Linked DNA regions of Teredinibacter turnerae T7901. The protein of the gene in region 1 interacts with the protein of each later gene in a pairwise test. Links are inferred from orthologs where the notes say so. Each region holds a gene or a part of one and is shown on either strand. Other genes may lie near its edges. The genes, in order: ribD and accC.

Region 1 (15,100 bases):
GCGCGTCGCAGCTGTTACTTTCATTACTTAACCTGTAAAAAATAGCATTGCCAGCAATGCTCAATGTTTAAAAAATTCAACCTGGAAATAGGGTGCCGCACAACGTGGATAAGCCGAATACCGGCCTATCAGGACGACGAATAAATCCGGGCGAGCAAACCGCTCAGCACAGCAGCGAGCTGATTCACCCTGGAATTACAATTTGCCGAGCAACGACACCATTTCCAGCGCGGTTTCTGCCGCTTCGCTACCTTTGTTGCCCGCCTTGGTACCCGATCGCTCAATGGCTTGCTCGATTGAATCCACAGTGAGGACACCAAACGCTACCGGGATACCGGTTGCCAGTGAGACCTGGGCGAGCCCCTTAGTACATTCGCCGGCAACATAGTCAAAGTGCGGCGTACCCCCGCGAATCACCGCGCCCAACGCAACAATTGCGTCGTAATCGCCGCTGGCAGCCAGCTTCTGCGCCGCCAGAGGAAATTCAAACGCGCCTGGGGCGTAAACAATTTCGATGTCGTCATCACTCACACCATGACGACGCAGTGTATCCAGCGCGCCCTCTTTCAAATGCTCGACCACAAAGCTGTTCCAGCGGCTTACCAAAAGAGCATATTTGCCGGTTGCGGATTTAAAATCACCTTCAATAATTTTTATGGTCATGGGGTTTTCCGTCTTTCAATTACTCGTAAATAATGTAGTCAACCACTTCCAGATCGAACCCGGAAATCGCTTTAAAATTGTAGGGCGCGCTCAGCAAGCGCATTTTCTTGATGCCCAGATCCTGGAGGATTTGCGAGCCGGTACCGACTTGCTTGTAACCAACGTCCTGCTTTGGGCGCACCTGCTTGCCAGAGAGCAGCCAATCGATGCTCTCTTCAATCTCCGCGGTGGTTTCGTTGTGACAAATCAACACCAGCACACCGCGACCCTCTGCGGCAACACGTTTCATCGCCGCCTGGAAATGCCAGGGTTTGTCGGCCTGATTCGCATGCTGAATGGTGAGTACATCCCGCACGGTGCTGCCCACATGTACGCGCACCAGCACCGGTTCGTCACCGGTTATATCTCCTTTGATTAAAGCAAAGTGAAGCTCACCCCGCGCAGAATCCTTGTAGGTGCGTAACGTAAATTCACCGTGCTCGGTACAGACTTTCCGCTCGTTAACACACACCACGGTTTTCTCGTGTACCACACGATGGTGGATAAGATCGGCAATCGTGCCCATTTTAATGCCGTGTTCGGCGGCAAATTTTTCCAGATCCGGACGGCGCGCCATGGAGCCATCCTCGTTCATGATCTCGACGATCACCGCCGCCGGCTCTAAACCGGCCAAGCGCGCTAAATCACAACCGGCTTCCGTATGCCCCGCGCGACTTAAAACGCCGCCGGCTTGCGCCATAAGCGGAAAGATGTGCCCGGGCTGCACCAAATCGCGAGGCTTCGCATCCCGTGCCACCGCAGCGCGCACCGTGCGCGCTCTGTCGGCAGCAGAGATGCCAGTGGTGACACCTTCGGCCGCTTCAATGGACACCGTAAAATTGGTCGAATGCACCGCGCGGTTGTCGCGCACCATCAATGGCAAATCCAACTGACGGCAGCGGTCTTCGGTCAGGGTCAAACAAATAAGCCCCCGTGCGTTGCGCGCCATAAAATTGATATCTTCGGCCCGTACCTGATCGGCGGCCATAATCAGATCGCCTTCATTTTCGCGATCTTCGTCATCCATCAGAATGACCATTCGCCCTTGGCGAATATCATCAATAAGTTCTTCTGCGGTATTAAGCTGCATAGCTGACTACTTCAAGTATCCGTTTTCGGCGAGAAAAGATTCACTCACGCCTTTGGTTACCGCTTCTGCGGCTTTTTCGCCCAGCAACAGGCGCTCCAGGTAGCGGGCAATAACGTCCACTTCCAGGTTTACCTGTGTCCCGGCTGTGTATTCTCCAATAATGGTTCGCTCAATCGTATGGGGCACGATATTGAGCTCGAAAACATCCCCGTTCACTTTGTTAACGGTGAGGCTTGTTCCATCCACAGTAATTGAGCCTTTGTGGGCGATGTATTTGGCGAGCTCCCGCGGGGCGCGAATACTGAAACGCTCTGAGCGGGCATCCGGCGCACGCTCAACGACTTCACCCAATCCATCCACATGACCGCTGACTATATGGCCACCCAGACGCGACTGCGGCGTCAGTGCTTTTTCCAGGTTCACTGCTGTGCCAGATTTCCAGCTGCCTATCGACGTGAGGCTGAGTGTTTCAAGAGATACGTCTGCGGCAAAGCCATCGCCAGGCAACTCAACTGCCGTGAGGCACACGCCGTTGGTGGCAATGGAATCTCCCAACGCCACGTCGCTCCATGACATGTCCGCAGCGCGCACGCGCAAGCGCACATCTCCGCCGCGACGTTCGAGGGATACAATCTGTCCAACCGTTTCAATAATTCCAGTAAACATAGTTGAATCTCAATTTAACGTGCCCAGCAAATACGTTGGCGGCTGCCTAGGTCAGGATTCCGGGTCCGGAATCGCGGTAATTCGCCAATCAGGCCCTACGGCCCGCACGTCTTTAATCGTAAGTTCCAGGCTCGCACCCATGGTTAAAATTGGCAGTTCCAACAAGGGGCGCGCATCGCTGCCCATCAGCTTTGCGGCCACATACACAATGAGTTCATCCACCAGCCCCGCTGCCACAAAGGCACCAGCGAGCTTGGCCCCGGTTTCGAGCAGTACTTCGTTGCACTGGTAATGTTCAGCCAAACCGAGCAGAAGTTCACGTAAATCGACGTGACCCATTTTTTCCGGAAGCGGCCAGGTGTCCAGCTCACTGTTCAACGCCTTGGCCGCATCGCAAGTAGCCACCAGAGTTGTTCCCGGCTGGCGAAACACTTCCGCGCTGGGATCGACCCGCAGCTGGCTGTCGACGATTACCCGGATGGGCTGGCGCTCGCACTCTGGCAAACGCACCGTTAGCAAAGGGTCATCGAGCAATACAGATTCAACACCCGTAATAATTGCACAACTGCGGGCGCGTAATTTTTGCACGTCGGCTCGCGCGCTTGGGCCGGTAATCCATTTGCTTTCGCCGCTGCGCATCGCAGTGCGACCATCAAGGCTCATCGCCAATTTGCAGCGCACCAGGGGTAAGCCAGTGCGCATACGCTTTACGAAGCCCAGATTGAGCGAGAGGGCTTCTTCTTCGAGTAAGGGACCGTCAACGACAACACCCGCGCGCTGTAATTTATCCAAGCCTCGGCCAGCGACCAGCGGATTTGGATCCTCCATCGCGTACACCAAACGACCAATACCTGCATCCACTAGGGCGTCCGCACAGGGCCCGGTTTTACCGGTATGCGAGCAGGGCTCCAGCGTGACATAGGCCGTGGCGCCCGCTAACTGCTGGCGATCGATCACAGACTTTAGCGCATTGACCTCGGCGTGGGGCTCCCCAGCCCGGTGGTGGTAACCTTCGCCAATAACAACGCCGTCCTTCACCAGCACACAGCCGACCCTGGGATTAGGTGTTGTGGTGTTCAAGCCCTCTTCAGCCAGACGTAACGCCTGCTGCATAAATACGGTGTCAGCTGTGGAAAAGTCCATTAAGCAGTCTCGTCGGGCTTTTTCTGGAGCCGGTCAATCTCGGCCCTGAATTCACTGATATCCTGAAAGCTGCGATACACCGATGCAAAACGGACATAAGCCACCTGATCGAGATTCTGCAGCTCCTCCATCACTTTTTCGCCAATCACCAGCGACTTTATCTCGCGCTCGCCGAGCGCTTGCAGGTAATGACGAACGTTGTGCAGGGCCGTTTCTATGGCTTCCACACTAACTGGCCGTTTCTCGAGCGCGCGCTGCAGCCCGTTGCGAAGCTTTTCTTCATCAAACGGCTCGCGGGTACCGTCTTGTTTGATGACTTTGGGCATAAGCAGTTCAGCGGTTTCAAACGTGGTAAAACGTTCGTGGCACGCCTGACATTCACGGCGGCGACGCACCTGAACGCCATCAGCGACCAGGCGGGAATCGATAACTTTGGTATCTGTTTGGTTACAGAAGGGGCAGTGCATAGTGGAGTCTGCGAGTATGAGCGGAAAAAACAGCGCGCATAGTAGCAGAATTTCACCCTACTCGCTGGCTGTTGGGCCGCTCAGGCAACCTTGGCCGGGTGTACTTCCACCGATACATGGACTAACTGTGGATAGCCCGCCAGTAGCGCTTTGTAGTCTTCTACCGCACGAGGCCGCTCGCTCACCAGCGACAGTACAACCGCATAGTGGTTGCCACTGATACGCCACGCGTGAAAGTCGCTGATGCGGCAGTCCCCTTCCGACTCCACGCGCTGCTTGATCGCCGCAACGTCTGACTCGGGAAGGCTGGCATCCAGCAAGGTTGGCGCTGTCTGCCCAACCAATCGCAAAGCCCAAATCACGATGATTGTCGCCCCCAAAAGCCCCATCGCCGGATCAAGCCAGTACCAGGAAAGGAACTTACCGGTTAACAGAGCAACAATCGCCAGTACCGAAGTCAAAGCATCGGCAAGCACATGCAGGTAGGCGGCGTGTAGATTCTGATCCTCGGGTGGATCATCCTCGTGATGGCTGTGGTGGTGATCCTTCGTGGAATGATGGTGATGATCATGGTCATGCCCAGGACCGTGGCTATGACCATGATGATGATCGTCCTGTAACAAGAACGCACTGATGACATTCACTACAAGGCCAAAGGCCGCCACCGCAATTGCCTGATTAAAATGAATTTCGGGCTCACCGAGTAATCGCTGGCAGGATTCCACTACCATTACCAGTGCGACCACCGCAAGCCCCACCGCACTGGCGAAACCACCCAACACGTTCACTTTGCCGGTGCCGAAACTATAGGCAGGGTTATCACTGTTGCGGCGCGCGTATTGATAGGCAAACAAGGTAATCATGAATGCTGCAACGTGGGTGCCCATGTGCCAGCCGTCAGCCTGCAACGCCATCGAACCATAAACGGCTCCGGCAACAATTTCGACGACCATGGTCACCGCAGTAAGGGCGACCACATAGAGCGTGCGTGTCTCGCCACGGTGGTTGTGCGGCGCAAAATCGTGGTCGTGTTTTAATTGTTCGAGTTTATAAGCTGGCATAGCTAAATTATAACGTTGCAGTGAATATTTCGCTCTGCTCCAGAGGCTGCAAAACTTGATCGACATAAAAAAACCTGCGCGGCGGCACCGGGCAGGTTTTAGGTTTCTCGAGCGTTGCTCTTAATAATCGCCGAGTCTAGTAGTCGCCGCTAGTTGCTGCCGTAGACCGGGAACTTACCGCACACGTCCAGCACCTTGGCTTTAACGTCCGCAATTACCGCTTCAGAGTTGCCGGCCTCCAGACTTTCCAGAACATCACACATCCAGTTGGTGAGATCGACTACTTCAGTTTCGCCGAACCCGCGAGTGGTTATTGCCGGCGTACCGACGCGTAGACCACTGGTCACGAAGGGTGAGCGAGGATCGTTTGGCACAGCGTTTTTGTTTACGGTGATATTGGCCGCACCCAGCGCTGCATCGGCATCTTTCCCGGAATAGTCTTTACCGATCAGATCCACCAGCATCAGGTGATTCTCGGTTCCGCCAGACACAATTTTGAAACCGCGCTTGATAAAGGTCGCTGCCATGGTTTTTGCGTTGTCGACCACACGCTGCTGGTACGCTTTGTATTCGTCGCTCATCGCTTCTTTGAAGCTAATCGCTTTACCGGCGATTACGTGCATCAAAGGCCCGCCCTGACCGCCGGGGAATACAGCGGAATTCAATTTTTTCTCTATTTCAGGGTTGGCCTTCGCCAGAATAATGCCACCGCGCGGACCGCGCAGGGTTTTATGGGTGGTCGTGGTAGTTACGTCGGCAATCTGCACTGGAGATGGGTACACACCAGCGGCAACCAGACCGGCCACGTGAGCCATATCGACCATCAGGTAAGCTCCGACTTCGTCAGCAATGTCGCGAAACTTTTGCCAGTCCAGAACCTGACTGTATGCAGAGAAACCGGCAACAATCATTTTTGGCTTGTGTTCGCGAGCCAGTGCGGCGATTTCTTCGTAATCGACCAGGCCGGTTTCCGGGTTCAGACCGTACTGCACTGCGTTGTACATTTTGCCCGAAAAGTTAACCTTGGCTCCGTGAGTCAGGTGGCCACCATGGTCCAGGCTCATACCCAGGACGGTATCACCGGGCGCGCACAGCGCGGCGTATACGGCGGAGTTCGCCTGCGAGCCGGAGTGCGGTTGAACGTTAGCGTAATCCGCACCAAACAATGCTTTCGCACGCTCTATGGCCAGCTCTTCGACTTTGTCCACATACTCACAACCGCCGTAATAGCGCTTGCTGGGGTAGCCTTCCGCATATTTGTTAGTGAGTTTTGAACCCTGCGCCACCATCACCAGTGGACTGGTGTAGTTTTCGGAAGCGATCAATTCAATGTGTTCTTCCTGGCGGACGCCTTCATCAACAATGGCTTGCCATACATCGGGGTCAAAATCAGCAATGGTCTGGGTCTTATCAAACATAAGTCTCTCCGCGAGAATTGCGAATGCTGGAGCAGCGAAAAAAGAAGGGAGCGCATTCTACAGGAATAGGGATTAAATTCACATCAAAATAGCATTCGTTTCGCCCCTTCGCTGATGTTCCCGTCTGAAGTATGTATTACGCAGGTTTTCATCGCTTAGATGGATTTGGAGACTGGCTCCACGAGTTGCCCAACTCGCACTGGTAAAAATGCGCGACTTGCAGAACAATGGCCGACCGCTCTGGAGGGCTGCTTTTCAGGGCGCGACACCACTCGCCCGGTCATTGTTGTAAGGATTCACTATGCCGAAAACCGCCATTATCCTCGATTCCGCCTGTAGCCTCCCTAACGAAGTTTGCGCCCGCTACGGGATTTCGTTTGTCCCCCTCACTTACACAGTCAACCGGGTGGAGTACACCGATCCCTGTGATCAGAGCCAGGCGCTGCTCGCGTTTGCCACCGGCCAGTTTGACCGCAAGAACACAGTTTTTACTTCAGCACCGAGCAGCGACGCCTTCGAAAAAGCTATTCAGCGCAAACTGAATGCAGGGTACGACACTATCATTGTCCAAACAGTGAATCGAACTCAGGGAGAAACCTACCTGAACGCGAATACAGCTGTAACCCGAATACAAAAACAGTTGGGTGATCGCAAAGCGGTAATCCGGGTGATGGACAGCCGCACAGTCTTCGCGGGCCAGGGCCTGCTTGCGGTTGAAACAGTGCGTCGTCTGCTCAAAGGTGACAACGAAGACGATGTGCGCCGCAAAATGAACAAGCTGTCGTCACTTATACACACGTTTATTGTGCCCCGCTCCCCCCTGACAGCCCTTGAAAGATCCCGCGAACGCAACGAAAAAAACGTGGGCTGGACGCAAGCTCTGGTTGCCAGCACACTGGGCATACACCCGGTGATTTGCAATACCAACGACAGCTCAGCTGCCGTCGGTCGTGTGTGGGGGTTCGAAAAAGCGGTCAGCGCCGTGTTCGCACATGCCTGCGACCGGATCGAGGCGGGGCTGTACAGCCCGATTATCACCCTGACATACGCCGGCGCCGTCGAGGAGCTGCGCACCCTGCCCGGCTACGCCTCACTGAGTCAGCTGGCGAAACAAAAAAAAGTTAAACTCATACCTGCGGTTGCGAGTATGGCAGCTGGGATTTATACCAGTGTTGGCTCACTCTCACTAGCGGTCGCCACTGCACCCCACAATTGGTCGCGCTGAAACAGCAGATCGATTGAAAATAGGGTGCGCATCGGCTAAGTTGCCGCCCCGTTGCAACTTAAACCCAAGCCTTAAAGCAGGATTCAACCCTATGGCTCAATTCGTCTATACCATGAATCGCGTCGGCAAAATCGTGCCGCCAAAACGCGAAATTCTGAAAGACATCTCCCTTTCTTTTTTCCCCGGTGCAAAAATTGGTGTTCTGGGTTTGAACGGTGCCGGTAAATCCACATTGTTGAGAATCATGGCTGGGCTGGATACCGACTATATCGGTGAAGCCCGCCCCATGCCGGACATCAAAGTTGGCTACCTGCCCCAGGAGCCCCATCTAAACCCCGACAAAGACGTTCGCGGCAATGTGGAAGAAGGCGTGCAGGAAGCTGTCGATGCACTGAATGAACTGAACGGCATTTACGCAGCTTATGCAGAGCCCGATGCAGACTTTGACGATCTGGCGAAAAAGCAGGCACGCTGCGAAGATATTATTCAGGCGTGGGACGCCCACAACCTGGATCACACCCTGGAAGTCGCGGCGGATGCCCTCCGCCTTCCCCCCTGGGATGCCGATGTAACCAAACTTTCCGGCGGTGAACGCCGTCGCGTCGCGCTCTGTCGCCTGCTGTTGTCGCGCCCGGATATGCTGCTTCTAGACGAACCGACGAACCATTTGGACGCCGAATCGGTGTACTGGCTCGAGCAGTTTCTGGTGAACTTCTCCGGCACCGTAGTGGCCATCACCCACGACCGCTATTTCCTCGACAATGCCGCCGGCTGGATTCTGGAGCTGGACCGCGGCCGCGGCATCCCTTACGAAGGAAACTACTCGACCTGGCTGGAGCAGAAAGAGGCCCGTCTGGAGCAGGAAAAGCGCGCGGAAGCCTCTCACCTGAAAGCGATGAAAGCAGAGCTGGAGTGGGTACGACAGAACCCCAAAGGCCGCCACGCCAAAAACAAAGCCCGCTTGGCGCGATTTGAAGAAATGCAATCGCAGGAATTCCAGGAGCGCAACGAGACCAACGAAATCTATATCCCGCCCGGTGAGCGCCTGGGCGACAAAGTCATCGAATTCACCAATGTGAGCAAGGGTTTCGGCAACGAGATGCTCATCGACAACCTGTCGTTCAGCATCCCCAAAGGCGCGATCGTCGGTATTGTCGGCGGCAACGGCGCAGGTAAGTCCACCTTATTTAGAATGATTACCGGCAGCGAAACACCGGATTCCGGCGAGATTGTGGTCGGCGATACAGTCCAAGTGGCCTATGTTGAGCAAGGCCGCGAAAACCTTGAAGACGACAAAACCGTGTGGGAGGCAGTCTCCGGCGGACAGGACATCCTCAAAATCGGCAATTACGAAGTTAGCTCACGGGCCTACGTGGGGCGGTTTAACTTTAAGGGTACCGACCAACAAAAACGCGTCGGCGAACTTTCCGGTGGGGAGCGCGGGCGGTTGCACCTGGCCAATACGCTGAAACAAGGCGCCAACGTACTGTTGCTGGACGAACCTTCAAACGATCTCGATGTGGAAACCCTGCGCGCACTGGAAGAAGCGATAAATGCCTTTCCCGGCTGTGCACTGATTATTTCTCACGACCGCTGGTTCCTCGACCGCGTGGCAACGCATATTCTCGCTTACGAGGGCGAGAGTGAAGTGGTGTTCTTTGAAGGCGATTACACGGAATATCACCAGGACTTTATAAAACGCAAAGGCGACAATGCGCAGCCCAAACGCGTGAAGTACAAACCACTGAAGAGTTGATGCTGTATTCACAGCCGCTCACAAAAAAGGCGACTCCGTTGGAGTCGCCTTTTTTATTGCGTTTGTGCAGCTTAATCGTTGCTCGTCAATTTGTTCATATCGCGAACAAACAGCTTTGCCAGCCTATCCGTCGCTACTATCCAAGCCCGATTTTGATTGGCGCGGTTGTTTTCGATACGCTCATTACCAAACGGCTTGGCTACGACAGGCAAGTCTGAATCTATGAAAGCCAACACCTGCTTGCTGCTTGCGTCATAAATTGCGACCTGAAATTGCATAGAACACAACTTTGAGAGCGTTTTAGAACCCACGGTATCGAGCCCGTTATCCAATTGCGCTTTGGGGGTTACTTCTTTGGCGATAAACTGAACAATAAGAACGTCCTTGCCGCCCTTATCCGTAACAACCAAGCCTTTTTCATCGGCAAATTCTTCTGTCAAAGACTCTTCGATAAACCGGCCTACGTCACCCATACCGGAACTCACGAACGGCTCCCAGTTACGACGCATGGTTTCACGAGTACGATTCGCGATAGTCGCAGAGTTCGTATCTAGCGGCAGTAATGCTATTTTTTTGTACTTAGAAAAATCGACGCTTCCATCCACGAGAAAACGATGAAATTTCGTATCTTTCCAGACTCGAAAGTTTTCGGTAGGGTTCTTTTGCGCATGAACATTCGCACCAAAACACACGACGAACGTAGCTAAAAGCAACGCGCAAAGCCTCGAAAAGGGTAAAAAGGTCATCAAACGGTCCAAAACGTTCTCCTCATTGTTGTTATGAATCTCACCGCGGCGCAGGTGACTTTCCGCTGAACATTAACATGACATGTTTGTTATTTTAAACGTCATCAACTAGCTCGCCTTATTTTAGAGAGCTGTTGGGCCTTGCGCCAGATATTTGGAGGGGCCCGCACTCAGTGACTAGACTTAGGGCAAGCAAAACCGAAATACTGGAGACAAGATATGTCTGAAGCTGAGGAAAGACGCAGATTTACCCGAGTGGACTATCAAACCAATGCCACCCTCATCCAGGGCAATGCCAAATGCGTCGCTGCAATCGCCGACATCTCCCTTAACGGACTGTTGGTTAGCACCCCCGAACACTATGAAATTCGCGTAGATGAGCCTCTGGAAGTTGTTATCGAGCTCTCAGAAGATGCGCAAATCCATATGAAAGTCAGTCTCGCTCACAGTAGCAGCGAGCTGCTAGGATTTCGTTGCGAGAGCATTGACGTGGAAAGTGTGGCACACTTAAGGCGACTGCTGGAGCTGAACTTAGGCCAGAACGATGCCGCAGAACGGGTGCTCGCAGAATTATTACATATCAGTTAAGTATTTGATGTATTGAGAGTTTTTAGATGTCTGACCTTGAGTCCAACCGCCGAGTCGAGGCGCGAATAGCCGCCCGCTTCCACAGCCATATCAGCTACAACAACCAAACCGCCGTAGCCCATGTTGTGAATATCTCCGAACAGGGCGCGCTGATTGCGGTGCTGAACGAGAACCGACCTGGTGTGGGAGATTCGGTCACTTTAGACATTGATCAGATGGAGCAGAATATTGTGAGTCTTGCGGCCGTTGTCGCACACACGAAGGAACACTTAATAGGGCTGACCTTCACCGACCCAGACAAACTCACTCAGGCGGCTCTGGCGGAATTTGTAACCGGGTTGGACGAAGAAGAGTAAGCCCTCTACTTCGCTTTTTTGTTGAGTAGCGCAACCATCTCTTTCCACAGTGCCACATACGCCCGGTTCGCCGGGCGCGACCGAGCGAATACATCCACCGGCGCCCGTTGCTCCCCCATATTCTCTACATCAACAGAAAACGGAATAACTGCATCCAAAAAGTTGCTGTGCTGCGCGCGCATATCTTCCATGGTTTTTTTATGCAGCGCCTTCTGCCCCTGCACCATGGAGAAAAATGGCACCAGCTTTTTATGAGGATACTTTTTCTCTTTGAAGAACTGCAACAATTGCGCGTAGGTACGCTGTGACAAGGTGGTCGGAATCACCGGCACAAAGATGGGGTTAGCAGCGACAAACACCGCCTCGGAAAGATCGCCAATAGATGGTGGGCAGTCGAGAACGATCAGCTGGTATTCGTCCGACAAACCGCTGAGAATTTTTTTCAACCGCGCCTTGCGTTTTTTTAAACTGGAAAGCAATACGTCAAATTTCCGGAAATTGAGATGCGCAGGCAAGATATCCAGATTATCGTAGTCGCTGGCTTTTACCTGGCCGAGTAAATCTTTATATGCGTTAAAAAAACGTTTCCCCCAACTCTTGGAACTGGGCTTAACGCGAAAATAAAAAGATGACGCGCCCTGCGGGTCGAGATCTATCAGGAGGGTACGAATCCCGCTCTTGGCCGCCCAGTAGGCGATATTTACAGCAGTCGCGGTTTTACCCACGCCCCCCTTCATACTGTAACAAGCTACAATTCGCATGGCTCAGTCTCTTTTGCTAACAGCGTGTCAATAATTGCGGTGGTTTCCGGGGCGGCAAATTCTTCGATTGCACTGCAGACCTGCTGGCGAAGCTGGCGCTGCTGCTGAAAAATAACCGCAATCAAACCACTAACGGCCATTTGTAAAGGTTGCGAACGGCTTTTCGCCGACTGCATCGCGAGAAACTCCTGCTGCACCGCGTAATCATTAAAATTACCCAATATAGTCTGCAAACCTTTCATGCGCTTGATAATCTTTTTTAACGTAGCCGCGTCGTAGAGTTCACCAAATATAGTCAGCAAATAGCGCAGCTTTTTACATTCAATCCGCAAATTGTGTACGTCTTCATCTGGCGTATCGTCCGTAATTGCGAGCCCGTTCCTGCAGATTTTACGATAGCGTTTCGAAATCAACTGATTAACGAGCAAATAAATGGGTTGTTGACTGCTCGTCGAGGCAAGCTCAGCAGGCTCACCAGCGAGATCAATAATACTGGCCAAATGGGTGTTATAGGTATCACTGTGCAAATACTGCTGAAGCGTTTTACAGGCTTGATTGCGCGCATTTTTCACATTGCGAATCAATTGATCGAACCCGGACTGGTGTATTTCAGGCAACAATGAACGGTAGTACTGCTGCTCCAATAAAAATACATCGAGATCGCGCAACAAACCCGTCGGTCGCATAATATCAGCGAGCAGCGTCTTTAAACTCGCCTGACGCGGGGCGGACAAGGCGCCTTTGGTAATTTGAACGAGTGATCGGGCTTTTCGTAGTTGCACACGAAAGTCGTGCAAAAATTCAGAATCGACGTCTTCGATAATACCGGGCACGTGGCGTTGAGCATCGCGCACCAGATTTAACACCATCCCTGCAACCGCCACTTCACTCGCTGCGGTAGAATCGAGGCGAATAGTCGCGGCTCTTGGGCGAGCGTCGTCCAGCGCTAAATCGGCAAGAATAAAATGTAAATCCACCGGCAGGTTCGCCAGGGACTCCCCTAATATTTTGTCCATCCTGCGGGCAACTTTATCGAATTCCTGTTGATATCCCCGCAGGGGCACTAATTGCCAATAGCCCTGGCTGTGGGTTTCATTTTGAAAATGCAGAAGTTGCAACCGGCAAACGATTTTGTCTTCGCCCGCCTCGCGAATATTCCACCAGGCTTGCGTCACCCGGCCAGCTAAAATGGGGCGCAGTGCCCGCAATGTCAATCGATCAGCTAGCGCCTCGACGAAAGCTGGTGACGTAAAATCCCAACTAAATTGCGGACTCCCTGACTGCACGGCGCTGATTGGCTCGGCGGCCGGTGCCAATAATTGATATTCGTTCCCATTCTTCACCAGCAACCTGTTGTCCTGCCACAGATGCCAGTCGAAATCGTCCAGTAAAGTGACGTCCTCCGCTTTTAGCGGTGAACGCACCTCAAGCGAAAGTTTTTCTCCGAGCCCACCATTGTCGAAAAGGTCGGGCTCCAAAATAGTAACGGGCCAGGCGAGGCTTTGTGTATCAGGCATAAACAACCCTGTTTAACGTAATGCGAATGTAGGTTAGAGATTAAAGATCCAGCGACAACCGGTAGATATTGCCCTCGATATCAGCAATATAGAGTTCGCCCGAATTCGATTTGCCAAACGTCGTCCAATGCTTTGAACTGGACGCATCGGACAAGAACAATGCATCCGGCACAGCTAAATCCAAAACGCCGATTTTTCCGCTGGCAAAATCGGCAAAGGTATAAAATTCCCGGTCGTTTAACTTAACGGTTTCACCACCGGTAATCGACGCTCCAAAACTCCGATCATATTCATAGACCGGCTCTAAAAGATCGGGTTTCATACAGTCTTTTTTTGGGTTAAAACAATGCGCCGCTTCACGCAACCGCCAGCCCAAATTGAGTGGTTTTTTGCCTATCGCACTGTGAGGAATAATGCTGATTTCTTCATAAAGATTTTGCCCCACGTCCGCAACAATTAAATTTCCGCTGCTATCAAAGCTCATTTTCCAGGGGTTGCGCAGGCCCATTGCCAATATTTCCGGCGCAGCCTTAGGGTTAAAGCTTGTCAGATTACCTGCGGGAATTTTGTAGCCGGCTGCAGTCTTGGGCGCGGGAGTTATGCGCAATATACTGCCTAATAACAGCGATTCGTTTTGCCCTGCGTCAAGTGGATCCCCTGCTGACCCACCATCACCGACACCCAGGTAAAGATTGCCGTCCGGACCAAATTTGAGCGAGCCGCCATCGTGGTTGTTGTAGGGCTGTTCAATCTCCAAAAGCACTTTTTCTTTGCCGAGCACCGGCACTCCTGCTTTGCGAGAAAATTCAAACGCAGACAAACGGGTAATAACCTTGGTTCCACCTTTCGGTGCGTAGTAGAGATAAACGTACTCTTGCCCCGGCGCGATGGCCACCCCGAGAAGCCCGAGCTCCGAGCGCACATCCACACTTAAACGCGTAACTTCCGTTGCGGGCTTGTCACAACCGCTGAAGAAATACAGCCGGCCACCTTTCTCGGTGATTAGCGCCTGCCCGGCGTCAATAAACTCTATATCGGTAATGCCCCCGCGCACCTGCTGGCAGTAGGTCAGCTTGAGCGAAGGCGAGGCTGGGGGTTGTGACGGGGCTGCATGGGTGAAACCAAACAAGGTCGTAAGCACGAGTGCGAGCCAAATTCGCATACACAAATTCTCCTGACGGGTCTGTTTTGTTATCCGTTATACAGCACCCAGCATACCGCAAAGACCTTCCCCTTGGCCAAGCACGGGGCATCCAAAGCATTTCCTGGTGGATTTTCGCGCAACTTTCACCTAGCATTGCATATTATAAGCAAACCTTACTATATAGATGGCTCATGAAATCATCCGACCATAGCTTTGGCTTTTTACTGGCAGACATTTCGCGACTGCTGCGCAATCAATTTCAAGCGCGCCTGACAGGCAGCGAACTCACCCACGCCCAGGCACGCGCGCTTATTCATATATCGCGCAATCCCGGCGTACGTCAGGTGGAACTGGCGGAGCTGCTGAATATTCAACCGATAACACTGGCCCGTCAGCTTGATCAGCTGGTTGCCAGTAACCTCGTAGAGCGGCGGGCGCACCCTACCGACCGACGTGCTTA
Region 2 (15,104 bases), 650 kb from region 1 along the record:
AGTGTCCCTTGTTCATTGAAACCTCGTATCGAAAGTAGTAGCGGAACTGGGAATAATTCGGTGGCGAGAAGCGCCAGCGTTTCGCAGTGTCATCAGAAGCAGTACTGTTATTCATTATTATGATTTTTGTTCGCCTGAGCGATACGCAACAACCATATACCAGCAGTTAGCAGGAGTCGAGCTGAGTGTACCGGCACAAGGCGTTAGATAGCATCACATGGATGCAGCCGCATCGTTCAATCAGGATGGAAATGCTTCCATAGAACGCAGCGGGATGTCAGCCCACGCGGGGCACGTTATTCTGAGCCTGGCGTACAGGTACGGTCACCTCATGCTCGCAGTGTTGTCGCAGGTGTCCGGGTGGTAGCGTTTCTAAAATTCAATTATCTTTCAATGGGTTACAGCGTATTTTTGCGGTAATTCACGAGTCAATATACTTCACGGTTACGAGTCTGGCGCCTGCCAGACTTTGTTCTCACATGGGCAAAAATTAATGGCAGCCTGGAGTTTCAGCGTATACATTTTCAGCACTTTATGTGAAACGTGTCACTATTTGAGGTGGGGAAATGTTCGATGTTCGATATCTGTTATCTGGTTTGACTGCACTGCTGGCGTTCTGTGCCGTGGGCGCATTGGTGTCTATGCCAGAACAATGGGAGAGCGAGTTGAGCAACGCACCGTCAACCCCAAAGCAGCAGCTGGAACACCTGGTGGCGTGGTCGCTGATCGAGGATACCGAAGTGGCGGGCGCTGGAGGCGAGGGCGCAACTAAAGACCCGGTGCGCGTTGTCGCTATGCGAAACTTGGAGCGGTTCCCCGGGAGAGGTGCAACCATTGTATTGGCAATGCCGGCTGCAGATTATGTGGTAAAAATTGTGTCCACTTATACCGGTCGGGCAGGGGAAGTAGGCTGGCGCGGCAATCTGGCGGGATTGGGCCGGCACTACACGGTGGATTATGTAGAGACCCGTAATGGGTCAGCAACTGCGTCCATTGCCACTCCGGAAGGGGGCTATGTGCTTCGCACTGTGGATGGTCTTGGGGTATTGTATCCCGCCGATGCGTTTGAGCAGCCGGATAGCGTCGACTTTGGGGGCTACTTGATCGCCAATGCGATGAGTTTCAATCGCTAAGTTGACTTGACTTTGATTCCGCCCTAGGACAACTTGGTCTTGCGTGTTTTAAAACGAAAAAAAGCTCCCAAACGGGAGCTTTTTTTCGTTAGCTTGGGCGAATCCCCGCCGGGTTCCGGCGCAGGGGAGTCGCCGTTTTAGTGCTAACTGTTTTCTCTGGCTATGGCGCGATACGCGATGTCGGTACGCATGTACACGTCGTTCCAGTCGATGTGTTTAGCCAGAACATAAGCATTGCGTTGGGCTTCGGTGACGCTGGTGCCGAGTGCCGTGGCACAGAGCACGCGCCCGCCGTTGGTGACTACCTTGCCGTCGGCTTCGCTGGTACCTGCGTGAAACACTTTAGCGTCTGCGGACTCGCCTTCACCCAAACCGGATATTACGTCACCTTTGCGGTAGCTGCCGGGGTAACCGCCTGCAGCCAATACCACGCCGACCGCTGGACGATCATCCCACTCGGTGGTGTGGCTGGCGAGGGTTTTGTCCAGTGCTGCCTGGCAGAGTTGTACCAGGTCGCTTTTGAGGCGCAGCATAATGGGCTGGGTTTCCGGGTCGCCGAAGCGGCAGTTGTACTCGATCACTTTCGGGGTGCCGTCGGCAGTAATCATCAGCCCGGCGTAGAGAAAACCCGTGTAGCTGTTACCTTCCGCTGCCATACCGCGAATGGTTGGCATAATAACTTCGTCCATGACCCGCTGGTAAACCTCAGCGGTCACCACGGGCGCAGGCGAGTAGGCGCCCATGCCGCCGGTGTTCAGGCCGGTGTCGCCGTCGCCCGCGCGCTTGTGGTCCTGGCTGGTGGCCATGGGCAGCACGTTTTCGCCGTCGGCAATCACAATAAAACTGGCTTCTTCCCCCTGCAGGAATTCTTCGATAACCACGCGGCAGCCCGCGTCGCCAAACGCGTTGCCCGATAGCATATCGGTCACGGCTGCTTCTGCTGTGGCCAGGTCTTCGGCGACAATCACGCCTTTACCGGCCGCCAGACCATCGGCTTTAATCACGATGGGCGCGCCTTTTGCGCGGAGGTAGGCGAGGGCGTCTTGTTCGTTAGTAAAGGTTTGATAATCCGCGGTTGGGATCTTGTGGCGGGCGAGAAAGTCTTTGGTGAACGACTTGGAACCTTCCAGCTGTGCCGCGCCTTTGCCGGGGCCAAAGCAGGCGAGCCCGGCGGCAGTGAACTTGTCTACCAGGCCATCTACCAGCGGGGCCTCGGGGCCTACGATGGTGAGTTCGATGGCATTGTCGGTGGCAAACTTGAGCAGCTCATCGAATGCCATAACGTCGATGGGCACATTTTCCATTTTAGCTTCCGTGGCGGTACCCGCGTTGCCAGGTGCGACGAATACTTTTTCCACATTTTCGCTTTGGGCGGCCTTCCATGCGAGTGCATGTTCGCGACCTCCGGAGCCAATAATCAGTACTTTCATTGTTCTAGTTCTATGGTTGATCTACTTGGAATAGGTGACCCTCGCGGATCACCATGGCACCGGATGGGACCCGGTGCCGCTAGTCACTAGTGGCGGAAATGGCGCATACGGGTGAACACCATGGCCATGTTGTGCTCGTCTGCGGCGGCGATTACTTCGTCGTCGCGCATGGAACCGCCGGGCTCGATTACCGCAGTAATGCCAACGCTGGCGGCGTTGTCGATACCGTCACGGAAGGGGAAGAAGGCGTCGGAAGCCATCACCGAACCTTTTACCTCAAAGCCGGCGTGTTCGGCTTTAATCGCTGCGATACGGGCGGAGTTTACGCGGCTCATCTGGCCTGCGCCCACGCCGATTGTCTGGCTGTTTTTGGCGTAGACAATGGCATTGGATTTAACCATCTTGGCCACTTTCCATGCAAATAACAGGTCGCGAATTTCGTCTTCTGTCGGCGCGCGCTTGGTGACCACTTCCAGCTCGGCTTCGGTGACCATGCCGTTGTCGCGATCTTGAATTAACAGGCCGCCAGTGACGCGCTTGTAGTCGTAGCCGCTGCTGGTGGCGTTATTCCACACACCGCAGGCCAGCAGGCGCACATTCTTCTTGGCGCTGACCACTTCGCTCGCGGCGGGGGCGACTGTTGGGGCGATAATCACTTCCACAAATTGCTTTTCGACAATGGCGGCGGCGGTTTCGGCATCCAGCTCACGGTTAAATGCGATGATGCCGCCGAAGGCGGATTCCGGATCGGTGGCAAAGGCTTTTTCGTAGGCTTCCAGGATGCTGTCGCCAATCGCAACACCACAGGGGTTGGCGTGTTTGACGATAACGCAAGCGGGAGTCTCGAACAGCTTGACGGTTTCTAATGCCGCATCGGTGTCAGCCACGTTGTTGTAGGAAAGCTCTTTACCCTGCAGTTGCACGGCAGTGGTAATGCTCGCCTCAGTGGCATTGGCTTCTTTGTAGAAAGCCGCCGCCTGGTGAGGGTTTTCGCCGTAGCGCATGCCCTGCAATTTTTCGAACTGCAAATTAAAAGTGCGAGGGAATGACTCTTCACCGCCTTCAACTTTTTGGCCGAGGTAATTTGCGATTGCGCCGTCGTAAGCGGAAGTATGCTCGAACGCCTGCACCGCCAGGTCAAAGCGGGTGGCATTGCTCACCGCGCCGTTGTTGGCTGCCATTTCTGCGGTGACGGTGGCATAGCTGCTGGCGTTTACTACGATGGCGACATCGTTAAAGTTTTTGGCCGCTGCGCGCACCATGGTCGGCCCGCCGATATCGATATTTTCGATTGCGGTGGGGAGGTCGCAGTCCGGATTGGCAATGGTATTTTCGAAAGGGTAGAGGTTAACCACCACCATATCGATAGGGTTGATGCCGTGCTCGGCCATAACCGCATCATCGGTGCCGCGGCGGGCGAGAATGCCGCCGTGTACCTTCGGGTGGAGGGTTTTAACCCGGCCGCTCATCATTTCTGGAAAGCCGGTGTAATCGGAAATCTCGATCGCGGGAATGCCGCTTTCTTGCAATAGTTTGTAAGTACCGCCTGTGGAGAGTATTTCTACGCCTTGCTGACTGAGTGTCTGAGCAAATTCCACAATGCCGGTTTTATCGGAAACACTAATCAGTGCACGTCTGATGTTAACGAAATCAGTGACGTTGGTCATGGATGTATGCGTTCCTTATAGGAGTTTATCGGTGTGCCTGGTATTGCAGGTTGCGATATTTGGCGAGTCTGCAATAGCCGTTAAATCTGTTTTCGACACGCGAGGTGCCTCTGCTGAATGCTGCCCGTCCGTCTGGTGCGCTCTCGCGCGGGCTGATTGGAGTATAGCAGGGGCCCTGAAGGCCCCCGAGTGTCTGTTGCTGCTCAGGTGTGCAACAACAGATGCACTTACAGTAAACCGTATTGCTTGAGCTTCTTGCGCAAAGTGCCTCGGTTTAGGCCAAGAACGTGCGCAGCACGGGTTTGATTGTGGCGGGTATATTTCATAACTACTTCCAGCATAGGCGCTTCGACTTCGGCGAGTACCATGTCGTACACATCGGAGACGTCCTGTCCCTCAAGGTGTTGGAAATAGTTAGATACGGCTTTTTCTACGCAATCCCTTAAGGAAGGCTCTTGGCTGCTAGCGTATGTTTCGCTATTGGCCGGCTGGCTTAATTCCCGAGCGCCTTCTCGTACTAGCGTATCCGCTGTGTTCATGCTGCATTTTCCTCATGTGTTACTGACCGTTCTAAAAACTGACGCACGGCCATTAGTTGTGATTGAAGAGTATTTAACGTATTAAAATGCTTGAGGAATGTTTCAGCGTCGCGATACCCCTGCAGGTACCAGCGCGTGTGTTTGCGCGCTATGCGAACGCCTGCTTCTTCCCCATAGAAACAGGTTAAGTCGGTCAGATGCCGTTCAATGGTTTTGCAAACCTCTGAAGTGGCGGGAAGTTCTCGAATTTCACCCTGCTCCAAAAACTGCTCTATTTGCCCGAACAACCAGGGATTCCCCAGTGCCGCGCGGCCGATCATCACGGCTTGTGCGCCGGTGTGTTGTAACACCTTGCGGGCTTTAGCCGGCGAATCTATGTCGCCGTTGGCTATTACGGGAATAGCCACACTGTTCACCACCTGAGCAATGGTGTCGTACTCTGCCGTGCCGTTAAACCGGCAGGCGCGAGTGCGACCGTGAACAGCCAGAGCCTGTATGCCATTGTTCTCGGCGATACGGGCTATGTTTATCGCGTTGCGCTGGGAGGTGTCCCAGCCGGTGCGAATTTTGAGCGTGACGGGTACGTCAACAGCTTCTACCACTGTCCGGGTGATGGCGTCCACCAGCGCTTCGTCACGCAGGAGGGCTGAGCCTGCTGCCTTCTTGCAAACTTTCTTTGCCGGGCAGCCCATGTTGATATCGACAATTTGTGCGCCTTGCACGACCGCAGCGACAGCCGCTTGGGCCATCATTTGAGGTTCGCTGCCAGCAATTTGTACGCTCACCGGTGCCAGCTCCTGTTCAAGGGCAGACAGGCGAGCGCGGGTTTTGCGGCTTTGCCACAAGTTAACGTCGCTGGTTACCATTTCGGAGGTGGCCAGACCCGCGCCCATTTCGCGACAAATACGTCGGAAAGGTGCGTCTGTGACCCCCGCCATGGGCGCCAGCAATGCGATGCTTGTGATAGCGTAATTGCCAATGTGGAACAAACGATTCTCCCCCAAGAACGGCTTGTAAATCTCGCTGGTGAGTAGGGTTATAACTCTTTGCCTTCGCCGTTCGAATACCGCTGCGGCGATTGTGTGGTCGGCGCCTCTTATCTCTGAGGCTTTAAAGCAGTAGGTGTAATGCCTGCTAACGCAGACGTGCGCCACCCCAAAAAAGGCGGCTATGATACCCGTTGTTGGCGGTATTGGGAATGCACATAGTGAGCAGTTTGGTCAAAAAAATAGCAATTTGAGGGCTTGTATTTTTTTCGAGAAAGATCACTTTGCGATTTCGATGCGGTAACCCACGGCATCGGGGCCCGGGTCGACGATCTCGAGGACGATGTGAACAGATTTCTGGCTGGGCATCTGGGTTTTGCCCGCCATCTCTCCAGCCAGGTATTCGGCGGGGTGGAAACGTCTCGCTGCCACCGGTTTATTACCAACATCGGTAAATACCAGATCGAGCGAAGGGAAGGGCTGGTCGAATTCCGCCGTGTTTTGCAGTACGGCGTCCACGATGAAGGCGCCCGCAACCGTCGGGTGGCTGCGCACTACCAGATTAACTGCGCGTATATCTTTGCGGCTGATCAGTGCAGGTAACTCGCAACCGATAACCGAGCAGGCCTTGCTGTAATAACTGCGGTAAGGCGAAATTCGGCTGTAATGATCGAAATTGACCCAGGCCAGTAAGCCGATCAGGGTTATGGCGGCGACCAAGGTGAGCGGTGCCCACAACCAGTTGGATTCCAAGAGTGTGTAGCTGCGGGCGTAAGAAAACTCAACTGGCTCTGGCTCAATGGCGTGGATCAGCGGTTGGCTGAAGTCCGGTTCCGGCTCGCGTTCGGCGTATTCATCCTGGGTTTCGTCCGACATGGTGGTGAACACCGGCTGGTGGGCGCTGGTGTTGCGGCGAAGCTCTTCTTCCACCTGCTCTGGTGGCATCTCTGGATAATTTTCTGTGATAAACGCCTGGGCTTCATCCTCTTCTGGAGTGGGCGTGCGCTCAGTGACAGCGCGGTATTCTCCCGTTGCTGTGTGCCGGGAAGCGCGTTGTACATCTTCAACGGCGACATGCTTGCTGCTGTCTTTGCGGAAGCTGGGGAGAGGAGTGTCGTCTTCCGAATCCTCCAGGAGGCTGAGTGCCCAGGACTCATCGGGCTTGTTCTCATCATTCTTGTCTTTGTCGTCCTCTTCTGTGCGCTCGAAAAGATTGGATTTTGTCGATGAGAGGCTTTTGCTGTAGATGATGTTGTCGTGGTGGTCGTGACTAAACTGATCGTCTTCAACACCCAGGTTGTCGTCGATATCCATATCGTCGCTTATCAGAATATCGTCGTCGTCGCGAATGTTCTGCGCTGCGGGAACCGGTTTGGGGACGGGCTTGGGCGCGACGGCAGGTGCGCTCTTAGCAGCACCGCGGTTGGTTGGTTTGGCCGTTTTCGGCTTGTTGGTTAACGGGCGTGCAGGCTTTTTAGTCGGTGCAGACGCTGCCGGGGTGGGTTCCTCGCCAGGGGCAACCAAATGCTCTTTAGCGTTAAAAATATTCAGACAGGAGCCGCAACGCACCGCACCCTTGGCTGAACTGAGATGTGCCTGGGTGATGCGGAACGAGGTGTGACATTTTGGGCAGCGGGTAATTGAATCTGCCATAGGGGCTCTAGTCCTGAGAATCTCCGTTAACTTACGGCGCTAATGCGTTATAGGCGTTGGGTTTACGCGAAGTTTATACGCTCACGGCGGGGGCGTAAATTATTCCTTTGCGGATTTGAGCGCCCGTCGTGTGCCGGTGATACAGATCCATTCTTCACGTTGAAACACCTGTTCGATCTCGACGGTGGGTTCGTAGGCGGCCAGGAGGTCGTCTTTTTGAGTTTCAAGGACACCGGAAAGACACAAGCGGCCGCCGGGTTTAAGCAGTGCAGACAGTGCGGGCGCGAGCTCCACCAGTGGTCCAGCAAGAATATTGGCCAGCACAATGTCGACGGGGTTCTCCGGGCACTTGTCGGGGAAGTAAACAGGGAAGCTTTCGGCGGGCAAATTGTTGCGCTTAACGTTTTCCTGGGTGGCCATCAGCGCTTGCGGGTCGATATCGGTTCCGGTAACCGAGACTGCGCCAAGCAATAGCGCACCTATTCCAAGAATGCCGGAGCCGCATCCGTAATCGATCACTGTTTTATTGGCGAGGTTTTCCCCGGCCAGCCACTGCAAGCATAAAAAGGTTGTGGGGTGGGTGCCTGTACCAAATGCAAGGCCTGGGTCGAGCATCAGGTTGACCGCCTGTGGGTCCGGCGGTGCCGTCCAACTTGGGCAGATCCAGAAACCTGGGCCGCATTGGATGGGTTGGTAGTGCGTCATCCATTCCCGCTCCCAGTCTTTGTCCTCAAGAATGTGCCACTGATGCTGAGCTTCGCTCAGCCCGGACTTCTTGAGTACCAGTTCGAGTATGGCGGTGGTGTCGGTATCTGCTTCAAACAGACCGACTATACGGGTTTCCTGCCAGAGAGGTGTTTCGCCGAGAGCGGGTTCGAAGATGGGGTGGTCTGCGTTGTCTTGCAAAGTTACCGCGAGCGACCCGGATTTTGCCATGGCGTATTCAACGCGCGGCGCCAGTTCGCGGGTGGTGTTGATGCGCAATTGTAGCCAGGGCATGTAACGTCCGAAAATAGATCGGTGTGAACCGAAGTTCACACCGGGAAGGGCTTAGAGACCGAGCTTTTTCTCAAGGTAGTGGATATTGACTCCACCTTCAATGAAGGCTTCATCGCGAACCAGTTCTTTTTGCAGCGGGGTGTTGGTTTTGATGCCGGTAATCACCAGTTCGTCGAGCGCACCTTCCATGCGGCGCAAGGCTTCACGGCGCGTTTCCGCGTGGGTGATGACTTTGGCGATCATGGAATCGTAGTAGGGCGGTACCCGGTATCCTGAATACAGGTGAGAATCCATGCGCACACCTAAACCACCGGGAGCGTGATAGCTTTCGACCAGGCCAGGTGAGGGCATAAAAGTTTTGGGGTCTTCCGCGTTAATGCGGCACTCAATCGCATGGCCTTTGATCGTGATGTCTTCCTGCTTGAGGCTGAGCTTTGCGCCCGAGCAAACGCGAATTTGCTCTTTAATCAGGTCGACACCCGTGATCATTTCCGATACGGGGTGCTCCACCTGAATACGCGTATTCATCTCGATAAAGTAGAAACGGCCGTCTTCGTATAAAAACTCGAAGGTGCCGGCACCGCGATAGCCAATTTCATTACAGGCGTGCACGCAGGATTGATAGACCTCCTGTCGCACTTCTTCCGGGATGCCGGGCGCTGGCGCTTCTTCCAACACTTTTTGGTGGCGGCGCTGCAGCGAGCAGTCGCGATCGAACAAGTGGACAGTGTTGCCCTGGCCATCGGAAATAATCTGCACTTCCACGTGACGTGGGTTTTGCAGGAATTTTTCCATGTACACGGTATCGTCGCCAAAAGCCGCTTTTGCTTCGGATTTGGTGACTTGAATCGAATTCCACAAGCTGGCTTCGGTGTGCACAACGCGCATACCGCGACCGCCACCGCCAGCAGCAGCCTTAATAATGACCGGGAAGCCGATGCGGCGCGCAATTTCAATGCAGGTTTCCGGGTCGCCGGGCAGTGGCCCACCAGAGCCGGGTACCGTGGGTACACCTGCTTTTTTCATTGCTTCAATTGCGGAAACCTTGTCGCCCATCAGGCGGATAACGTCTGCATCCGGGCCGATAAAAACGAAACCGCTTTTTTGCACACGCTCAGCGAAATCAGCATTTTCTGCCAGAAAACCGTAGCCGGGATGCACCGCAACGGCGTCGGTGACTTCCATGGCTGCAATAATAGCGGGGACGTTAAGGTAGCTGTCTGATGACGCGTTGGGGCCGATACATACAGATTCGTCCGCCAGGCGCACATGTTTTAGATCGCGGTCTGCTTTGGAGTAGACCGCCACAGTTGGGATATCGAGTTCGCGACAGGCGCGCAGGATGCGCAGTGCAATCTCGCCCCGGTTGGCAATGAGGACTTTGTTAAACATGATGGCTACCCCGCTCTTAGTTAATGACGAGCAGAGGTTGGTCGTACTCTACAGGCTCTCCATCTTCCACCAGAATCGCTTCCACCACACCGGATTTATCGGCTTCTATCTGGTTCATCATCTTCATCGCTTCAACGATGCACACTACATCGCCAGCTTTTACAGACTGACCGACTTCGACAAACGCCGAAGCACCGGGGCTTGGCGAACGGTAGAAGGTGCCAACCATAGGGGACACCACTTTGTGGCCTGCCACTTCCGGGGCTTTTTCTTCACTCGGAGCGGGCGCAGCGGCCACGGGGGCTGGTGCAGGTGCCGCGGCAACCGGCGCAGGTTGAAATACTGTTTGCATGGGAGCGGCGGCTGAGCGCGCACCACCACGGCTGATGCGAACAGATTCTTCGCCTTCTTTAATTTCCAGTTCTTCGACGTTGGATTCCTCCAACAATTCGATCAGTTTTTTGATTTTGCGAATGTCCATTGTGTCCTCTCAGTAGCTGTGTGCTGTGACTAGGTCTGTGTTTTGTTGTTGCGGGAGGAATGTCGGCACTCCTCCGGTACGATATTCAGCTGTGTTTTTGTTCGGGCTTGTTTTTATCCAGATAATTGAATGCCGCTTGCAGCGCGAGCTCATAGCTCTGTGAGCCAAATCCGCAGACCACTCCGACCGCGATGTCGGAAAAATAGGAGTGGTGACGAAAGGCTTCACGGCTGAATACATTCGATAAGTGGCATTCAACAAAAGGGATACCGACGCCTGCAAGCGCATCGCGCAGGGCGACACTGGTGTGCGTAAACGCAGCGGGGTTGATCACGATAAAGTTAACGCCTTCCCTGCGTGCGTCGTGGATTCGGTCTATCAACTCGTATTCGGCGTTGCTTTGCAGAAAATGCAGATGATGGCCCCGCTCAAGGCAAAGCGTCATAAGCTTCTGGTCGATATCTGCAAGGGTTTCTCGCCCGTAGATTTCGGGTTCCCGGGTACCTAGTAAGTTAAGGTTTGGCCCGTGAAGCACCAGAATAGTAGCCATGAAAATTCCTGTGCCTTAAGAAAGTTTTTAACGACTTAGCTTAAGAAAAATGAGGTTAAAAGCGCAGAAATGTCTCGACTTGCGTGTAAAAACGCTGTTTCGAGATGTCTGGAGGGGATTGTGCCTAATTTGGCGGCTGATGTCTATGGGTGATTGCCGTTTTGCTGACAATCACCGCATTTTGCTTCAATATTCCCGACGTTCATGAAATTAGTGGTTGTTATATGATCGAAGTCGGTTTGGATAGCGCTGGTGTTTTTTTACTCCACCGCGCGATCGATTGCGTTGATTACGGCTTTTGGCGTGAGTAATTGTGGCAGGATCTCAGCGTCGCCGCCACCTGCAGGGAACATTAAGTACAGAGGAATCCCGCTGCGGTTAAACTCAGCCAATAGTGCTTCGATTTCGGGGTTGGCATTTGTCCAGTCTCCAATCAGCAGGTTAACGTCTTTATCTAATGCGTGATTGAAGAAATCCTGTGAACTGAAAGCGACCCGTTCGTTCACTTTGCAAGTGATACACCAATCTGCCGTCAGGTTCACAAATACCGGTTCGCCCTGTTCACGCAATTCATTGAGTCGCTCCATGGAAAAGGTCTGCCACTTGTCGTAGGTCCCGGAACTCGTGGCCTTGTAGTCGGTAAGATGCCAACTGAAGTGCGCAACCGCGAGCAGGCTCACCAACACAAGGCCGCGATTGATCCAGCGTAAGATCGTCGATCTTGGTTCGAACTGCGTCAACCATAGGGCAAAGTAGAGGAATAGGGCGCCTAGCAGCGCCATAGCGGTGCCCGTCACCCCACTTTGGTTACCCAGTACCCAGAGAAGCCATACGCAGGTTGCCAGCAGCGGAAAGGCGAGTACTTGTTTCAGTACATCCATCCAGGGCCCGGGAGAGGGTAAATAACGCGCAAGCGCGGGGCTGTAACTTAGCGCAAGGAAGGGGAGCGCCATGCCGAAACCGAGGCAGGCGAAGACCAAAAGCGCGAGGGGGGCTGGCTGCGTAAGGGCAACGCCGAGCGCTGTGGCCATAAACGGTGCGGTACAGGGGCTGGCGACCACGGCCGCAAGTACGCCGGTAAAAAAGGATGCGCCGAGTCCATCACCGGTGGTCAGTCCCTGGCCTGCCCCCATCAAGCTGGTGCCGAAATGGAATGCGCCAAACAGGCTCAGTCCCATCACTAAAAACAGGTATACGAGAATCACAACAAAAAGGGGCTGTTGCAGCTGAAATCCCCAGCCGAGCGCTTCGCCGGTGTGTCGGGCTACCAGAATAATACTCGCTGCGATTAAAAACGAGATCACCACGCCAAGGGTGTAGGCCCAGCCGTGCAGATGCTGCTTGCCATCCTGGTGATTATTGGAGGCAAAGCTAAGTGCTTTCAGGGAAAGGACCGGGAATACGCAAGGCATCAGGTTAAGAATGAGTCCGCCAAGCAAAGCACCAAGCAAAATTAACGGGTTAAAGGGTTGCGATGGTGAAGCTGGTGTTTGCTCTTGAGCCGAAGGCTTCTGTGTTACAGCTGTGCTCGCGCTGGACTCTATGGTCGACTCCGGTGTCTCAACAACAATGCCGTCAGTATCCACCTGGAAGTACTGTTTGCGCGGTGGGTAGCAGAGGCCTGCATCAGCACACCCTTGTGAAACCAGTAGTAATTCGTAGGGAGGCTTGATAGAGGGCGGAGCACTTTTGAAGGTGGTATTGTCGTAATACACCTCGAGCTCTTTTTGATAGTAATCGTCGTACTTGCGTAGGCCAGGGGCGAATTGCAGCTCGAGCTCTTCGCGCTGCTCAGTGTTGTAGGCTTCCATTTTGAAGCGGTGTTGGTACAGGTAGTAACCTGGCGCGATGGTCCAGTCTGTTTCCAGGCTGTTATTGTGGAGTTCGACATTCGCCTGATACGCCTGGTCCACGCTCAGGAAGTCATCATTGTTGCTGCTCGCACCAAAATTGTAGGTATCGCCGTATGCCTGAAAAGCGACGAATAATAAGCTCAGTGAGAGAAAATAGCGCAGGGAAAATTGCGTTGCCGCGGAGGCTTTGAAAAAATAGCGAGTCATAGTATTACGGCTTGTGTGTTATGTTGCGTCAAATTGACGGGGTCTAGTGCCTACTTATCAACCGTAGCTCAGAGACCTCCGCGGCTAAGCGGAGTTCATTCTAAGTGAAACCCAGGCCTACATTGGCGTCATAATTCACAGATTAGTTTAGGGGTTTTCCACAATGCGGGCGCCTAGCGCTTTAATTTTTAGTGTTGGACTGGCGGCAGCCATCGTCGTTTTGAGTGGTTGCGGGGCTTCCGTTGTCGTGAAGGAGACCCCACTTCCACCGTCAGAGTCTGTACCTGTGGCCAGGACCGCAAAGCAGGTTTTGGTGGAAAATCTGTTAGTTCAGGCTGAGCAAGCGTTTCGCAAGGGTCACCTGACCGAGCCTGCGCACAACAATGCTTATGATCGATTTCAATCGGTACTTCTCCTCGATCCTGCCAATTCTGAAGCGCGGGCGGGTTTGCAGGCGATGGTTATCCAGTTTGCCGAAGGTGTTCGGCAGGCGTTGGCTCGCAGCCGGACCCGCGAAGCGGGCGTGCTGCTACGTGAAGCGGAGGCGTATTTTCCGGAGCACCAGCTGCTAGCCGACCTGCGCCGGGAAATGGAACAAATGAATCGCGCCTTGCCGGCCGAGTCTGCGGTGCGGACGACGAGCATAAAACGCATAGGTAAAATAGATGCTATTGATGAGTATCCACTTTCTACTGCGGTACTCAGTGGTCAGCGCGACAGTCTGCTTCCGTTGTTGGCAACGTTGGCACAGCGGGTTGCGCAGACGAATGAAAGTGTCATGATTTATGCGCGAACGGATGCTGAGGGGCGCTGGCTCTACAAGCAGATGAAAAAAGCTGCGCAAGGTTATCGGATACGCGGTGATATTCGGTTATCCAAATCACCCAAAATAGCTATTCTGCCGCCATTATAATTTAGGCGTATTTGGGCGCTTGCCCAATTATGCGGATGAGGAGATCTGAATGCGGTTGCTAACCGGGCCGATAGTGTGGTTGCTTCTTTGGTTACTACCTGGATGTGAACAAACCACTCCCCCGGACCCTGTTACAGTGGATGCTGCTGTTATGCCTCAATTACCGCCAGGACAGAAGACAGCGGTGGTGTACATGACGTTAAAAAATAATTCATCCGCGATGGTGACGCTTAACTACTTGCATTCGGATTTAAGCGACCATATTGAAGTGCACAGAAACATCTATGAAAACGGCTTGATGAAAATGCGGCCGGTACAGCATTTGCGGTTGGATCCACATGCGGCTCTTGCGTTTCAGCCAGGTGGGTACCACTTAATGCTGTTTGACGTGGAGGACGCGCCGCCAGTTGGCCAAACCTTTGATCTGGTTCTGGAATTTGAAGGCGGGTTAAAAGTCACTACTGAAGTGACAGTGAAGGAACGATAATTATGTTTAAGAAAATTACAGCTTCGGCGCGAAGTGCCGGAAGTCGCTTAACAACCGGTTGGAAAGACTGGCGCTCGGATATGGCAGAGTCAAACCGGTGGTTTGGCATTGGCGCTGGCGTTATCGTGGTGTATTTACTGGTCGCGCTGGTGTTAGGGGTAATCTGGAGCTTCGAACCCGAGCCTTTCGATGTGCGCGAGGCGGCAGTACGCGAAGTCGGTGGAGATGAATCTCGCCTGGTTACCGGAGTAATAACCACATCGGCGTTGATCAATGTGGTCGACACCATGCTCAACAAACGCGGGGGTTATTTATCCAACGATGTGGCTCCTCCGGGGGTGTGGTTGGACAATATTCCCAATTGGGAGTACGGGGTTCTTATCCAGGTGCGCGATCTCACCAAAGCCATGCGCGAGGCGTACAGTCGTTCCCAATCTCAGTCTACCGAAGATAAAGATCTTGCCGCTGCCGAGCCGCAGTTTAATTTCGATAACAGTAACTGGCTCCTACCCGCCACTGAAAAGGAATATGGCGAAGGTGTTAAGGCGTTGCGCGCGTACCTTAAACGTTTGTCCGACCCTAACGAGCCGTCAGCGCAGTTTTATACCCGTGCTGACAATTTGAATTACTGGTTGAGTACCGTCGAAACACGCCTGGGTAGTTTGTCGCAGCGGCTGAGTGCGAGCGTGGGGCAGCGCCGCTTGAATACCGATCTGGCGGGCTCACCGGGAGCGGCTAATGCGACCCGGCTGCCCGAAGAAATGGAGGTGAAAACTCCGTGGATGGAAATCGACGATGTGTTCTATGAAGCTCG

The links.
Region 2: the proteins of ribD (region 1) and accC interact in binary tests that used the Escherichia coli proteins (3 or more experiments, as listed by UniProt). The link is inferred for Teredinibacter turnerae T7901 from one-to-one orthologs.

What each region holds. Positions count from the first base shown.
Region 1 is NC_012997.1:4,089,835-4,104,934, forward strand. What follows is about bases 1,556-4,527. They hold ribD (bifunctional diaminohydroxyphosphoribosylaminopyrimidine deaminase/5-amino-6-(5-phosphoribosylamino)uracil reductase RibD), read right to left. Parts: upstream 3,602-4,527; coding sequence 2,510-3,601; downstream 1,556-2,509. Other genes in these bases: ribBA (bifunctional 3,4-dihydroxy-2-butanone-4-phosphate synthase/GTP cyclohydrolase II), read right to left, coding at 1,556-1,792; TERTU_RS16415 (riboflavin synthase), read right to left, coding at 1,799-2,458; nrdR (transcriptional regulator NrdR), read right to left, coding at 3,601-4,068; dmeF (CDF family Co(II)/Ni(II) efflux transporter DmeF), read right to left, coding at 4,149-4,527. Outside these bases: transcription antitermination factor NusB, read right to left, coding at 1-24; ribH (6,7-dimethyl-8-ribityllumazine synthase), read right to left, coding at 196-663; more of ribBA, read right to left, coding at 683-1,555; more of dmeF, read right to left, coding at 4,528-5,129; glyA (serine hydroxymethyltransferase), read right to left, coding at 5,279-6,547; TERTU_RS16440 (DegV family protein), read left to right, coding at 6,849-7,772; energy-dependent translational throttle protein EttA, read left to right, coding at 7,864-9,528; TERTU_RS16450 (DUF3313 family protein), read right to left, coding at 9,600-10,286; TERTU_RS16455 (PilZ domain-containing protein), read left to right, coding at 10,494-10,862; TERTU_RS16460 (PilZ domain-containing protein), read left to right, coding at 10,889-11,218; TERTU_RS16465 (ParA family protein), read right to left, coding at 11,224-11,979; TERTU_RS16470 (CHAD domain-containing protein), read right to left, coding at 11,967-13,496; TERTU_RS16475 (PQQ-dependent sugar dehydrogenase), read right to left, coding at 13,537-14,658; TERTU_RS16480 (MarR family winged helix-turn-helix transcriptional regulator), read left to right, coding at 14,832-15,100. UniProt on the Escherichia coli protein: Converts 2,5-diamino-6-(ribosylamino)-4(3h)-pyrimidinone 5'-phosphate into 5-amino-6-(ribosylamino)-2,4(1h,3h)-pyrimidinedione 5'-phosphate.
Region 2 is NC_012997.1:3,433,218-3,448,321, reverse strand. Bases 7,630-10,605 are described here. They hold accC (acetyl-CoA carboxylase biotin carboxylase subunit), read right to left. Parts: upstream 9,800-10,605; coding sequence 8,459-9,799; downstream 7,630-8,458. Other genes in these bases: aroQ (type II 3-dehydroquinate dehydratase), read right to left, coding at 10,366-10,605; accB (acetyl-CoA carboxylase biotin carboxyl carrier protein), read right to left, coding at 9,816-10,280; prmA (50S ribosomal protein L11 methyltransferase), read right to left, coding at 7,630-8,407. In the rest of the region: TERTU_RS13695 (hypothetical protein), read right to left, coding at 1-16; TERTU_RS22030 (hypothetical protein), read left to right, coding at 218-367; TERTU_RS13690 (hypothetical protein), read left to right, coding at 567-1,133; purD (phosphoribosylamine--glycine ligase), read right to left, coding at 1,277-2,563; purH (bifunctional phosphoribosylaminoimidazolecarboxamide formyltransferase/IMP cyclohydrolase), read right to left, coding at 2,650-4,230; DNA-binding transcriptional regulator Fis, read right to left, coding at 4,458-4,769; tRNA dihydrouridine synthase DusB, read right to left, coding at 4,766-5,758; TERTU_RS13665 (zinc-ribbon and DUF3426 domain-containing protein), read right to left, coding at 6,035-7,408; more of prmA, read right to left, coding at 7,508-7,629; more of aroQ, read right to left, coding at 10,606-10,830; TERTU_RS13640 (protein-disulfide reductase DsbD family protein), read right to left, coding at 11,091-12,890; TERTU_RS13635 (N-acetylglucosaminyltransferase), read left to right, coding at 13,204-13,803; TERTU_RS13630 (copper chaperone PCu(A)C), read left to right, coding at 13,853-14,290; TERTU_RS13625 (DUF2333 family protein), read left to right, coding at 14,293-15,104. UniProt on the Escherichia coli protein: This protein is a component of the acetyl coenzyme A carboxylase complex; first, biotin carboxylase catalyzes the carboxylation of the carrier protein and then the transcarboxylase transfers the carboxyl group to form malonyl-CoA.